Regions from separate parts of the Streptomyces sp. NPDC046122 genome, predicted to be linked through region 1. Evidence: riboswitches for the same ligand, from Rfam matches in the RefSeq annotation. Region 1 holds a riboswitch; the other holds the start of a gene.
What was found. A riboswitch is a leader RNA that binds a small molecule or an ion and turns the genes downstream of it on or off. The one in region 1 is predicted to bind cyclic di-AMP.

Region 1 (7,315 bases):
CTCCTGGACCTCGTGCAGGTCATGGACCGCATCCGCCTCGAATGCCCGTGGTCCTCGCGGCAGACCCACAAGGGCCTCGCGAAATACGGCATCGAGGAGGCGTACGAACTCGTCGAGGCCATCGAGGACGGTGACCGCGAGGAACTGCGCGAGGAGCTCGGCGACGTACTCCTGCAGGTCGTCTTCCACGCCCGCATCGCGCAGGAGGGCAGCCCGGAGGACGGGTCCGAGCCGTTCTCGATCGACGACGTCGCCGGCACGATCGTCGAGAAGCTCATCCGCCGCCACCCGCACGTCTTCGGCGACGACACCGCCGAGACCCCGGAGGAGGTCAAGGAGCACTGGCTGCGCACGAAGGCGATCGAGAAGCAGCGCGAATCGGCGACCGACGGCGTCCCGCTCGGCCAGCCCGGCCTCGCCCTCGCCGCGAAGCTCTCCTCCCGCGCCCGCCACGCGCGGCTCGACGTCCCCCTGCCGGCGGGCGAGGGCATCGGCTACGAGCTGCTGGCCATGGCGGTACGGGCCGAGGAGTCCGGCATCGACCCCGAAGCGGCGCTGCGCGCGGCGGCCCGCGCCTACCGCGACGCGATCCGCGCGGCGGAGGGCCACGCCCCAGGGCAGGGGGCGGACGGAGAGTAGGCCGCCGGGTCCGACGCCCGGGCAGCCGCCGGAGCACCGGCGGATACTGTCGTGGCATGTCCGACCAGCCGCCCCCCAGCCCCGCGCCCGAGCTCTTCACCTGGGAGTTCGCCACCGACCCCTACCCGGCGTACGCCTGGCTGCGCGAGCACTCGCCCGTGCACCGGACCGTCCTGCCCAGCGGGGTCGAGGCCTGGCTGGTCACCCGGTACGCCGACGCGCGGCAGGCGCTCGCCGACCAGCGGCTCTCCAAGAACCCGGCGCACCACGCCGGCTCCGCGCACGCCAAGGGCAGGACGGGCATTCCGGGCGAGCGCAAGGCCGAGCTGATGACGCATCTGCTGAACATCGACCCGCCGGACCACACGCGCCTGCGGCGGCTGGTGTCGAAGGCGTTCACGCCGCGCCGCGTCGCCGAGTTCGCGCCGCGTGTGCAGGAGCTCACGGACCGGTTCATCGACAACTTCGCTACAAAGGGGAGCGCCGACCTCATCCACGAGTTCGCCTTCCCGCTGCCGATCTACGCCATTTGCGACATGCTGGGCGTGCCCCGCGAGGACCAGGACGACTTCCGCGACTGGGCGGGCATGATGATCCGCCACGGCGGCGGGCCGCGCGGGGGCGTCGCGCGCTCGGTCAAGAAGATGCGTACGTACCTCGCGGAACTCATCCACCGCAAACGGGAGGAACCGGGCGACGACCTGATCTCCGGGCTGATCCGGGCGGGCGACCACGGCGAGCACCTCACCGAGAACGAGGCGGCGGCGATGGCCTTCATCCTGCTCTTCGCCGGGTTCGAGACGACGGTCAACCTCATCGGCAACGGCGTGTACGCGCTGCTGCGCAACCCGGAGCAGCGCGAGCGCCTCCAGCGCGCGCTCGCGGAGGGGGACACGGAGCTGCTGGCCACCGGCGTCGAGGAACTGCTGCGGTACGACGGGCCCGTGGAGCTCGCGACCTGGCGGTACGCCACCGAGCCGCTGGTCCTGGGAGGCCGGGACGTCGCGGCCGGCGAGCCCGTGCTCGTCGTGCTCGCCGCCGCCGACCGGGATCCCGAGCGCTTCGGCGAGCCGGACACGCTCGACCTCGCACGCCGCGACAACCCGCACCTGGGCTACGGGCACGGCATCCACTACTGCCTCGGCGCACCGCTCGCGCGGCTCGAAGGGCAGGCGGCCATCGCGACGCTGCTGCGGCGCCTGCCCGACGTGCGACTCGCGGGGGAACCCGACGATTTGCGCTGGCGCGGCGGGCTCATCATGCGCGGGTTGCGCACTCTGCCCGTGGAGTTCACGGCCGAAACCAGGTGACGCTGCGTCACTTCGAGACCTTCACGTGATCTGCGCTGCATCGACTTGTAACAAACGTTCGAGTGCCGCTACGTTCTCCGTCAACCTCAGCCGTCGCTCGAAAGGCCACCGCATGCGCTCCGGGAACGGGAGACACCGCCGCCCCCGTCAGGCTCCAGCCCTCGTCGTCGCGGCAGGAGTGACCGGATCCGCCATCGCGATCCCGTTGCTCGGCGCGAGCGGCGCGACCGCTGCCGAAGCCACGACCTGGGACCGGGTCGCCGATTGCGAGAGCGGCGGCATGTGGAGTGCCGACCTCGGCAACGGCTACTACGGCGGGCTCCAGTTCTCCCCCGAGACGTGGCAGAAGTTCGGCGGCACGGCCTACGCGCCGCGCGCCGACCTCGCCAGCCGCTCCCAGCAGATCCAGGTCGCCGAGAAGGTGCTCGCGAAGGAGGGCCCCCAGGCGTGGCCCAGTTGCGCGCTCATCTCCGGCCTGACGGAGGGTGACGACGCCGCGTCGGACGACGGCGCGACCTCCGGACCGGCCGCCGGGCCGGAGAAGGACGCGCCGGCCGCCGCGAGCCGCGACGCCTCCGACGCCCCCGCGTCCGCCGAGCCGTCGGCGGACGAGACGTCCGGGGCCGGCCGGGACGGGTCCTCCTCCGTGAAGGCGGACCGGTCCGAGGCGCCCTCGCGGGACCGGACGCCGGACGGGGACTCCGAGACCCCCGCGGCGCCGTCCGCGGCCGGAAAGGGTGCGAAGGACGAGGAGGGCGACGCTCCCGCGGTCAAGGGCAAGCACCGCGGCGAGAAGGCCCGGGAGGACGACGCGGACGTGTCCGGCGAAGCGGGCGTCGAGCGTGAATCGGGCCGCCACGCCTCCCGGGGTGACGGAGCGACACGTGACGCCGCCACGGCGGAGGGCGGAGCGCGCGCGGACGGCAGCTACACCGTCCGTACCGGCGACAACCTCTCGGCCATCGCCGACGCCCACGAGGTGCGCGGCGGCTGGACGGCGCTCTACAACGCCAACGAGGAGACGGTCGGGACCGACCCGGACCTGATCCTCCCTGGCCAGAGCCTCGATCTGGGCTGATTTCGGGGGGTAGTTCGGGTCGCTATGTCCCGATTGGAGCAAGTGAGACAAGGGTCTCTTTGCCTCAACTCACGTCCGCGGCCCGGACGATCCCGCCCTCTCGCCCCTGACCTGCACGGATATGGGCGGGGTGAAGGGCGGGAAGGGTGATTTCTCCCTGATGAGCCTTTTTGAACATCACGGGCTCATGTGTTTACCGTCGAACCGCTCGCCACCGCGGGCCCCGTCGACCGCCACGCCGAATCCTGCCGGCGGCCGGGGGGAACCGACGCGTAAAGCGCCGTAGGCAGGAGCGGGGGACCCAGGTAGGCGCCGGGCCCGTACGTCGGAAGACGAACGGAACCGGCTTGGGGTTAAGCCGCGCGACCCAGGTCGCGCGCCGGGCACTCACTTGGCCCGAACCCGACAGCTCACCTCGTAGGCGTCGGTGAGGAGATGTCGCATGCTGTTTTCCGGCAAGGCCAAGCACCGCCGCCCGTCGAAGGCCACTCGTGTCGCCACGCTCGTCGGCATCACCGGCGCCGCTGTCGCCGTCCCGCTGATGGGCGCCACGTCGGCCTCCGCGGCCTCCGTCGAGACCTGGGACGCCGTCGCCCAGTGCGAGTCCGGCGGCAACTGGTCCATCAACACGGGCAACGGCTACTACGGCGGCCTGCAGTTCTCCGCCTCCAGCTGGGCCGCCGCCGGCGGCACGCAGTACGCCCCGACCGCCGACAAGGCGTCCAAGGCGCAGCAGATCGCCACCGCCGAGAAGCTCCTCGACATGCAGGGCCCGGGCGCCTGGGCCTGCGCCGGCGCCGGCGGCCTGACCAACGACGGCGTCGACCCGGGTGTCGACACCTCCGGTTCCTCCTCCGCGCAGCAGGAGCAGCCGAAGCAGCAGGCCGCGCCGCGCGCCGCCGAGCAGCCCGCCTCGCGCAGCGAGGTCCGCACCGCGCCCAAGGCCGCCGAGCAGCCCGCCGCGCCGAAGTCCTTCGAGAAGGGCGACGGCGAGTACAAGGTGAAGTCCGGCGACACCCTCGGCAAGATCGCTGAGAAGAAGAAGGTCAAGGGTGGCTGGGAGAAGCTCTTCGAGCTGAACAAGGACATCGTCGACGACGCCGATGTCATCTACGTGGGCCAGCAGCTCCACCTGAGCTGACCCGAGCTCACACCCCGAGCACCCCGGCCCGGCGCGTTTCCCCCGTACGCGCCGGGCCGGGGTTTCGTCTTCGTGCGGGCCCCCGGACCAGGCGGTGTTACTGCCCGGTAGGCCCGGTGTGCCGGAAGTCGGGCACAGAGTTACGTCCGCTATTGCGGGCATTCGCGGCTCTTCTCGTCCCAGGGGGCGGGCGAACGGCCGACCGACGCCCCCGAGCCGGTTAGGCTCTTGTCGCAAGGCCAAAGTGACCCTGCACCCCTAGCGTCACATCCCAGAAGGAGATGCTCGTGCCGTCCATCGACGTCGTCGTAGCCCGGGAAATCCTGGACTCCCGAGGCAACCCCACGGTCGAGGTCGAGGTCGGCCTCGACGACGGCAGCACGGGTCGTGCTGCCGTTCCGTCCGGTGCCTCCACCGGAGCGTTCGAGGCCATCGAGCTTCGCGACGGTGACCCGAACCGCTACCAGGGCAAGGGTGTCGAGAAGGCCGTCCTCGCCGTCATCGAGCAGATCGGCCCGGAGCTCGTCGGCTACGACGCCACCGAGCAGCGCCTGATCGACCAGGCCATGTTCGACCTGGACGCCACCGAGAACAAGGCGTCCCTCGGCGCCAACGCCATCCTCGGCGTCTCCCTCGCCGTCGCGCACGCCGCCTCCGAGGCGTCGGACCTGCCGCTGTTCCGCTACCTCGGCGGCCCGAACGCGCACCTGCTGCCCGTTCCGATGATGAACATCCTCAACGGTGGGTCGCACGCCGACTCCAACGTCGACATCCAGGAGTTCATGATCGCGCCGATCGGCGCCGAGTCGTTCTCCGAGGCCCTGCGCTGGGGCACGGAGGTCTACCACACCCTCAAGTCCGTCCTGAAGTCCAAGGGCCTGTCCACCGGCCTCGGCGACGAGGGCGGCTTCGCGCCGAACCTGGACTCCAACCGCGCCGCGCTCGACCTCATCCTGGAGGCCGTCAAGCAGGCGGGTTACGTCCCGGGCGAGCAGATCGCGCTCGCGCTCGACGTGGCCGCGTCCGAGTTCTACAAGGACGGCGTGTACGAGTTCGAGGGCAAGTCCCGCTCGGCCGCCGAGATGACGGAGTACTACGAGGAGCTCGTCGCGGCGTACCCGCTCGTCTCCATCGAGGACCCGCTGTTCGAGGACGACTGGGCCGGCTGGAACACCGTCACCGAGCGCCTCGGCGACAAGGTCCAGCTCGTCGGTGACGACCTGTTCGTCACCAACCCCGAGCGCCTGGCCCGCGGCATCGAGGAGAAGTCGGCCAACGCCCTCCTCGTCAAGGTCAACCAGATCGGTTCGCTGACCGAGACCCTGGACGCCGTCGAGCTGGCGCAGCGCAACGGCTTCAAGTGCATGATGTCGCACCGTTCCGGCGAGACCGAGGACGTCACCATCGCCGACCTCGCCGTCGCCACCAACTGCGGCCAGATCAAGACCGGCGCCCCGGCCCGTTCCGAGCGTGTCGCCAAGTACAACCAGCTGCTGCGCATTGAGGAGATCCTCGACGACGCGGCCGTGTACGCGGGCCGCAGCGCGTTCCCCCGCTTCAAGGGATAAGCACAGCAAGGGTTAAGCACAGCAAGGGCCGAGCACCGGCCGAGGGCTGAAAGCCTGAGCCTCCCTACGTCCCCGCACCCGGTCCCGTACCGTGTGCGGGGACGTACGCGCGTACAGGGGAGACGGGAGAGACATGGCCGGGAAGAACCGGGACCGGTTCTCCACCACCACCAGGATCCGGCTGCTCGGCGAGCAGACCGCCGCCCGTGTCTACCGCTCGCAGACGCGCAGGCAGGCCCGCCGCTCCCGGCTCACCGGCCGGGCCGCGCTGCTCGTCCTGGTCGTGTGCTCGCTGGTCGTGGCGCTCGCCTACCCGATGCGGCAGTACGTGTCGCAGCGCGGCGAGATCGCCGAGCAGCAGCGCAAGATGCGGGAGGCCGGCCGACGCGTCGAGGAACTGCGCGACGAGAAGGCCAGGCTCAAGGACGACGCCTACATCGAGCGCCTCGCCCGCGAGCACCTGCACCTCGTACGCCCGGGCGAGACGGGGTTCACCGTCGTCGACCCGCACGCCCGCGACCGGCGGCGCGAGGACGGCGGCGGCGCCGACCGTCCCTGGTACAGCAACCTCTGGGACGGCGTCGACAAGGCCGACCGCGCGGGCAACCAGTAATCACCAGTCACCACCGAACACGAAGGCACGAACGCAACGATGGACGCCGCACCCCCGACCACCCCGCGCACCGAGCCCACCGAGGCGGACATCGAGGCGTTCAAGCTCCAGTTGGGCCGCCCGCCGCGCGGACTGCGCGCCATCGCGCACCGCTGCCCGTGCGGACAGCCGGACGTGGTCGAGACGGCCCCGCGCCTGGAGGACGGCACGCCGTTCCCCACGCTCTACTACCTCACCTGCCCCCGCGCGGCCGGCGCGATCGGCACGCTGGAGGGCTCGGGCCTGATGAAGGAGATGCAGGACCGCCTCTCCGAGGACGCCGAGCTGGCCGCCGCCTACCGTGCAGCCCACGAGGACTACATCCGGCGCCGTGACGAGATCGAGGTGCTCCAGGGCTTCCCCAGCGCCGGCGGCATGCCGGACCGCGTGAAGTGCCTGCACGTCCTCGTCGGCCACGCGCTGGCCGCCGGACCCGGCGTCAACCCGTTCGGGGACGAGGCGCTCGCGCTGCTGCCCGAGTGGTGGGCGAAGGGGCCGTGCGTGACCCCGTGCGGCGAGGGCGGCGCGGAAGAGGAGGCCGGCAAGTGAGCACCCGCGTGGCCGCCGTCGACTGCGGCACCAACTCCATCCGCCTCCTGGTCGCCGACACGGACCCGGCGACCGGCGAACTGGTCGAGATCGACCGCCGGATGCGGATCGTGCGCCTCGGCCAGGACGTCGACCGCACCGGCCGGCTCGCCCCCGAGGCGCTGGAACGCACTTTCGAGGCGTGCCGCGAGTACGCCGAGGTCATCAAGACACACGGCGCGCAGCGGACCCGGTTCGTCGCCACCTCCGCCTCCCGGGACGCAGAGAACCGCGACGACTTCGTACGGGGGGTCCTCGACATCCTGGGCGTGGAGCCCGAGGTGATCACCGGTGACGAGGAGGCCGAGTTCTCCTTCACCGGCGCCACCAGGGAACTGG
Region 2 (7,315 bases), on a different contig from region 1:
TCGTCGCGGTGATCGGGGACGGCGCGCTCACCGGCGGCATGGCCTGGGAGGCGATCAACAACATCGCCGCCGCCCGCGACCGGCCGCTGATCATCGTCGTCAACGACAACGAGCGGTCGTACGCCCCCACCATCGGCGGACTCGCCGACCACCTCGCCACCCTGCGCACGACGGACGGGTACGAGCGCTTCCTCGCCTGGGGCAAGGACGTGCTCCAGCACACCCCCGTCATCGGGCAGCCGCTCTACGGGTCGCTGCACGGGGCGAAGAAGGGCTTCAAGGACGCCTTCGCCCCGCAGGGCATGTTCGAGGACCTGGGCCTCAAGTACGTCGGGCCGATCGACGGCCACGACATCGCGGCCGTCGAGTCGGCGCTGCACCGCGCGAAGCGCTTCCACGGACCCGTGCTGGTGCACTGCCTGACCCAGAAGGGGCGCGGATACGCCGCCGCCGAGCAGGACGAGGCCGACCGGTTCCACGCGGTCGGCGCGATGGACCCGCTCACCTGCGAGCCCCTCTCCCCGGCAGGCGGGCCCTCCTGGACCTCCGTCTTCGGGGACGAGATCGCGAAGATCGGCGCGGAGCGCCCCGACGTCGTCGCGATCACGGCGGCCATGCTGCACCCCGTGGGGCTGACGAAGTTCGCCGAAGCCTTCCCCGACCGGGTCTGGGACGTGGGCATCGCGGAACAGCACGCGGCGGTCTCCGCCGCCGGGCTCGCCACCGGCGGTCTGCACCCCGTCGTGGCCGTCTACGCCACCTTCCTCAACCGCGCCTTCGACCAGCTGCTCATGGATGTGGCGCTGCACAGGTGCGGGGTGACCTTCGTCCTCGACCGGGCGGGCGTCACGGGGACCGACGGGCCCTCGCACAACGGCATGTGGGACATGTCGCTGCTGCAGGTCGTACCCGGCCTGCGGATCGCCGCGCCGCGCGACGCCGCCCAGCTGCGCGCCCAGCTCCGCGAAGCCGTGGACGTCGACGACGCGCCGACCGTCCTGCGGTTCCCCAAGGAGGCCGTGGGGCCGGCGATCCCGGCCGTCGGCCGGGTGGGCGGGACGGACGTGCTGAGTGAGGAGGGTGCGCCCGACGTCCTGCTGGTCTCCGTCGGCGCGCTCGCCCACGTGTGCCTGGAGACCGCCGGGCTGCTGGCGGAACGCGGCATCGGGTGCACGGTCGTCGACCCGCGCTGGGTCAAGCCCGTCGACGAGCAGCTCGCGCCGCTCGCGGAGCGGTACCGCCTCGTCGCGGTCGTCGAGGACAACAGCCGCAGCGGCGGCGTCGGCTCGGCCGTCGGGCAGGCGCTGCGGGACGCCGAAGTCGACGTACCGCTGCGGACGTACGGCATCCCCGAGCAGTTCCTCGCGCACGCCCGGCGCGGCGAGGTGCTGGCCGACATCGGGCTCACACCCGCGTCGATGGCCGGGCGCATCAGCCTCGCTCTGGCGGCCGGTGAGAGCCGGGCCGCCGCGGCGGGCAGCACCGAGGAGGCAGCGCGATGACGGACGTCGCCCCCAAGAGGTTCGACCTGGCCCGGCTCCTCGCGGACCGGGGGGCCGAGCGCTACGCACTGCACACCAGACACCTGAACCACCAGCTGCCCCGCATGCTCCGCACCATCGGCTTCGACAAGGTCTACGAGCGGGCCGAGGGCGCCTACTTCTGGGACGCGGAGGGCAACGACTACCTCGACATGCTGGCCGGGTTCGGCGTCATGGGCCTCGGCCGGCACCACCCGGTCGTACGCGAGGCGCTGCACGACGTCCTCGACGCCTCGCTGGCCGACCTGACGCGCTTCGACTGCCAGCCGCTGCCCGGACTCCTCGCCGAGAAGCTGCTCACGCACAGCCCCCACCTGGACCGGGTGTTCTTCGGCAACAGCGGCACGGAGGCCGTCGAGACCGCGCTGAAGTTCGCCCGGTACGCGACGGGCAGACCCAGGATCCTGTACTGCTCCCACGCCTTCCACGGTCTGACGACGGGCTCGCTGTCGGTGAACGGCGAGGCGGGCTTCCGCGACGGCTTCGCGCCGCTGCTGCCCGACACCGCGATCGAGCTCGGCGACCTGGACGCGCTGGAGCGTGAGCTGAAGCGCGGCGACGTGGCCGGCTTCGTCGTCGAGCCGATCCAGGGCAAGGGGGTGCACGAGTGCCCGCCCGGATTCCTGCGCGCCGCCCAGGAGCTGCTGCGCCGCCACAAGGCGCTGCTGATCGCGGACGAGGTGCAGACGGGCCTGGGCCGGACCGGTGACTTCTACGCGTACCAGCACGAGGAGGGCGTCGAGCCCGATCTGCTGTGCGTCGCCAAGGCCCTCTCCGGCGGGTACGTGCCGGTCGGCGCGACCCTCGGCAAGGACTGGATCTTCAAGCGGGTCTACTCGTCGATGGACCGCGTGCTGGTGCACTCGGCGAGCTTCGGCTCGAACGCGCAGGCCATGGCGGCGGGCCTTGCCGTTCTGACCGTCATGGAGGACCAGGAGATCGTCGCGAACGCCCGGCGCTCCGGCGACCTGCTCCGCGAGCGGCTGACCGCCCTCGTCGACCGGTACGAGCTGCTGCACGACGTCCGCGGGCGCGGACTCATGATCGGCATCGAGTTCGGCCGTCCCCGCTCGTTGAAGCTGCGGAGCCGCTGGGCCGTGCTCCAGGCCGCGCGCAAGGGACTCTTCGCGCAGATGGTCGTGGTACCGCTGCTCCAGAGGCACCGGATCCTGACCCAGGTCTCCGGCGACCACCTGGAGGTGATCAAGCTGATTCCGCCGTTGATCATCGGTGAGGCGGAGGTGGAGCGGTTCGTCGGCGCGTTCACCGAGGTGATGGACGACGCGCACAGCGGCGGGGGGCTGATGTGGGACTTCGGCAGGACCCTGGTGAAGCAGGCGGTCGCCAACCGCTAGTTTTTGCCTGTGAGGCAAAGAGTTTGCCCGTGAGGTAAGAACTCTGGCCCAATGGACGCATGACACCCCGCCTCGAAGAGCCGCCCGAAGAGGCGCTGCCCTCCGTCGCCCCGCGCCTGCGCGACCTGCGCAGGCACAGCGGTCTCACGCTGGAGGCGGCCGCCCGCCGCGCCGGGCTCTCACCCGCGCACCTGTCCCGTCTGGAGACGGGACAGCGCCAGCCCTCGCTACCGATGCTGCTCGCGGTGGCCCGTGTCTACGGTACGACGGTCTCCGCGCTCCTGGGCGAGACCCCGGGCGACCGGGACGCCGTACTGCGCGCCGGCGACGCCGAGGCGCGGGAGGCCGACGGCTGGACGTACCACCGGGCCGGCGGTTCGGGGCGCGCCATGCAGGCGCTGCGGGTGCACGTGCCGTACGGCGCTCAGGGCGACCTGGTGCGCGTCCACCCCGGCGAGGAGTGGCTGTACGTCCTGTCGGGGCGGCTGCGGCTGGTGCTCGGCGAGAGCGTGCACCGGCTCGACGCCGGGGACAGCGCCCATTACGACTCGCTGACCCCGCACCGCATCGCCGCGGCCGGCCCCGAGGGGGCCGACCTGCTGTTCGTCCACACGCTGTTGCAGAGCGCCACCGCCGGGCTGTGCCTTCCTCAGGAGACCTGACATGCCGCTGCCGGAAGAGAAGACCGCCGCACGCCGCTTCGTGGAGGACAGGATCCCCAGGGGCCTGGCGATCCGCGTCTTCGTGTACGTCGTCGCGGGCCACCTGTTCGCGGCCTTCGTCTACCTGCTCTTCACGCTCGGCGGCTCGCGCTGATCAGCTCGCGTCGAGCAGCCGCGCACGCAGCCGCTCACGGATCTCCGGGGTGACGTTCAGCCCCTCCGCCAGGTAGCGGTCGGTGCTGCCCCAGATCTCCTCGATCGTCTCGAAGGCGGCGGCCAGGTACTCCGCGCGGGCCTCGAAGAGCGGACTGAGCAGCTCCATGACCTCGGGGGACATCGCGGCCGGCGAGTCGTCGCTGCGGCGGACCTTGTAGCGGCGGCGCGGGTCGTTCGACTTCAGGTAGTCCGCCTCGATCGCCTCGCGCTCGACGCCGATCGCCAGCAGGGTCACGGCTATCGACAGGCCCGCGCGGTCCTTGCCCGCCGCACAGTGCATCAGCGCGGGCACGCTGTCCTCGGCGAGGGCGTGCAGCACCTGGCTGTGCTCGGCCGTACGCTCCTTGATGATCACCCGGTACGTCGCCGACATCCGGTCCGCGGCCTTGCCGTCCGCGAGGATCTCGCGCAGCTCGTCGAGGTTCCCGTCGCGGACCATCTTCCAGAACACGGCGCCGTCGGCCGGGTCGGTCAGCGGCAGGTTCACGTTGCGCACGCCGGGCAGCTCGACGTCCGGGCCCTCCAGCTTCTGGTCGGCCTCGTTGCGGAAGTCGAAGACCGTGTGGAGGCCCAGCGAGCCGAGGAACGCCGCGTCCGCCGCGGTGGCGTGCGCCAGATGACCGCTGCGGAACAGCACGCCGTGCCGGACCCGCCGCCCGTCCACCGTCGGCAGTCCGCCCACGTCGCGGAAGTTGCGCACCGAGGCGAGCTCCGGCTCCGACGCGGCCTGGACCGGGGGGACTTGCGGCAGCTGCTGTGTCACGTGGGCTCCTGAAGTCTGCCGTCGGCGCTGCTCGCCGACTTCGGCGCGTTTCGACGATACGACACGGGTTCCCGGGGCAATCATCTCCGCGGACAAATGCCTCGGGGCGGGCAGGGGCGGCGCGGCCGCATGACGGTCTTACGCACCTAAGACCACCCGTAACTCACTCTTGGGGTGAAACGGACTATTACGGGTCAACTCACCCTGTGGCCAGGGGGAATGGTGACACCTCTGGTGAGCAGGATCATATTCGTGACGGTGCGTGGCGAAGCGCCGTGGGCGCATGCCAGTTCACAGGCGGGGCGCAAAGATCCGTAATCCACGCAGGGTGACGGGAATTGGGTCGTGCATTCCCCTACTGCAATCGCGCGGTGAATGGACCGGCTTGTACGGGGGAGCCGCGTCGGCTTACGGTCACCGTCAATCCGGGTGGACCGCCGAATCCTGCCACCTCCCGGAATCCGCACTCACACTCACTCACGCGTGGCAGGAGCGGGGGAACCAGGTAAGTACGCCGGCAACCGGAACTACCACTTCCGGAAACCGGCTTTGGGGTGAAGTCGCGCCAGCGGCCGGACATCTCCAGTCCGAACCCGACAGCTCACCTCGTAGGCGCCGGAGAGGAATGTTCCATGCCCGCAAAGGGTAAGCACCGCCGCCCGAGGTCCAACCCGCTCACCCGCGGTTTCGTCGCCGCCGGTACGGGCGGAGCCGTACTCGCCCTGCCCCTCATCGCCGCCACCGGCGCCAACGCCGCCGAGAAGGCTGCCCCGGCCACCACGGCCGCGGGCAAGGCCGCCGCCCCGGCCGCCGCCGAGAAGGCGACGCCGAAGAAGAAGGCGTCCACCCGGACGTACTCCGTGGTCTCCGGCGACTACCTGTCGAAGATCGCCGACGAGCAGGACGTGCGGGGCGGCTGGCAGAAGCTGTACGAGGACAACCGCGAGGTCGTCGGCGGCAATCCCTCGCTGATCCTGCCGGGCATGAAGCTCACCATCGGCGCGAAGGCGGACGCCCCGGCGAAGGCGGCCCCCGCGAAGCCCGCCCCCGCGAAGGCCGAGCGCCCGGCGGCCAAGCCCGCGCCCGCCGCCCCGAAGGCCGCCCCCAAGGCCGAGGCGCAGACCGAGACCCAGAAGCCCGCCTCGACCACGCGGAACACCGGCTCCGGGTTCACCTCCCCGGTCGCCGCGGGTGTCACCACCCCGTACCGCATGGCCGGCGGCAGCTGGTCCAGCGGCTACCACACGGGTGTCGACTTCGCCGCGTCCAGCGGTACCCCGGTCAAGGCGGTCGGCGCCGGCACCGTCGTCTCCGCGGGCTGGAGCGGCGCGTACGGCAACGAGGTCGTCATCAAGCACGAGGACGGCCGGTACTCGCAGTACGCCCACCTCTCCTCGCTGTCCGTCTCCGCCGGTCAGAGCGTCGGCGGCGGCACGCAGATCGGCCTCTCCGGCAGCACGGGCAACTCCACCGGCCCGCACCTGCACTTCGAGATCCGGACCGGCCCGAGCTACGGCTCGGACGTCGACCCGCTGGCCTACCTCCGCGGCCACGGCGTCACCATCTGACGCTTCACTCCGTCAGGGCACTTCCGTACGCCCCCTTTGCCGTCACACGCGACGGCAAAGGGGGCGTACGCGCATTGCGGGTCTATTCCGAGTTGGGTGAATCTTGACCGGTGTCTTATATCACCCCCCGTCAACCCCTCCCTACGGTGGCGTAGGTCACTCGCTCCAGTGAAGGATGTACCGACGTGGCAGACGATTCGAGATCATTCAGTGCAGGCACCATCGGGTCGTACGCGGCGATCGGCGACAGCTTCACCGAAGGGGTCGGAGATCCGGGTCCCGGCGGTGCGTTCATCGGCTGGGCCGACCGGCTCGCCGTACTCCTCGACGACCGCGTCCCCGAGAACACGTTCCGCTATGCCAACCTCGCCGTACGCGGCCGGCTCCTCGACCAGATCGTGGCCGAGCAGGTCCCGCGCGCGAAGGCACTGGCTCCCGACCTGGTGAGCTTCTGCGCCGGCGGCAACGACATCCTCCGGCCGGGCAGCGACCCCGACGACGTCGCCGAGCGCTTCGAGCGGGCCGTCGCGGAGCTCACCGACGCCGTGGGCACCGTGCTGGTGACCACCGGCTTCGACACCCGCGGTGTCCCCGTCCTGCGCCACTTGCGCGGCAAGATCGCGACGTACACGGCGCACGTGCGGGCGGTCGCCGACCGGTACGACTGCCCGGTGCTCGACCTGTGGTCGCTCAAGTCCGTCCAGGACCGGCGTGCCTGGGACGGCGACCGGCTCCACCTCTCGCCCGAGGGGCACACCCGCGTCGCGCTGCGCGCCGCACAGGTGCTCGGGCTCGACGTGCCGGCCGACCCGGACCAGGCGTGGCCGCCGATGGCCCCGCGCAACTCGCTGGAGGCGCGCCGGGACAACGTCCAGTGGGCGCGGGAGCACCTGGTGCCGTGGATCGGGCGGCGGCTGCGCGGGGAGTCCTCAGGTGATCACGTCGAGGCGAAGAGGCCCGACCTGCTGCCCCTGTGAGAGGTCCGGGGGCACGCGCTCCAGGACGCCGCCCGCGAACACGTCGTACAGCGGCAGCGTCTCCAGGTGGACGTAGCCGATGTGGCAGTCGCAGACGGCGAGCGGGCAGGCGCGGGGGCGCAGGGCCCGGCGGTACGAGCCGTCGTAGAGGTTGCCGAGCTCCGCGCGGACGAAGTGGCAGCGGCGTACCGTGCCGTCGCCGTCCACCGAGATCACCGACTCGCCGGTCCGGC

Region 2: linked by a shared signal. The riboswitch ahead of AC07FK_RS18250 (M23 family metallopeptidase) and the one ahead of AC07FK_RS20185 (transglycosylase family protein) in region 1 are both predicted to bind cyclic di-AMP.

What each region holds. Positions count from the first base shown of each region.
Region 1 covers NZ_JBWKLQ010000007.1:84,862-92,176, reverse strand. The annotation lists gene AC07FK_RS20200 (nucleoside triphosphate pyrophosphohydrolase) at 1-639, shown strand, start outside; gene AC07FK_RS20195 (cytochrome P450 family protein) at 696-1,949, shown strand; gene AC07FK_RS20190 (transglycosylase family protein) at 2,062-3,027, shown strand; cyclic di-AMP (ydaO/yuaA leader) riboswitch at 3,296-3,466, shown strand; gene AC07FK_RS20185 (transglycosylase family protein) at 3,470-4,168, shown strand; gene eno (phosphopyruvate hydratase) at 4,450-5,736, shown strand; gene AC07FK_RS20175 (FtsB family cell division protein) at 5,870-6,349, shown strand; gene AC07FK_RS20170 (DUF501 domain-containing protein) at 6,389-6,937, shown strand; gene AC07FK_RS20165 (Ppx/GppA phosphatase family protein) at 6,934-7,315, shown strand, end outside.
Region 2 covers NZ_JBWKLQ010000006.1:33,574-40,888, reverse strand. The annotation lists gene dxs (1-deoxy-D-xylulose-5-phosphate synthase) at 1-1,502, shown strand, start outside; gene AC07FK_RS18270 (aspartate aminotransferase family protein) at 1,499-2,896, shown strand; gene AC07FK_RS18265 (helix-turn-helix domain-containing protein) at 2,956-3,558, shown strand; gene AC07FK_RS18260 (DUF6126 family protein) at 3,560-3,712, shown strand; gene AC07FK_RS18255 (tyrosine-protein phosphatase) at 3,713-4,537, opposite strand; cyclic di-AMP (ydaO/yuaA leader) riboswitch at 4,998-5,167, shown strand; gene AC07FK_RS18250 (M23 family metallopeptidase) at 5,170-6,105, shown strand; gene AC07FK_RS18245 (SGNH/GDSL hydrolase family protein) at 6,291-7,082, shown strand; gene AC07FK_RS18240 (STM4011 family radical SAM protein) at 7,035-7,315, opposite strand, start outside.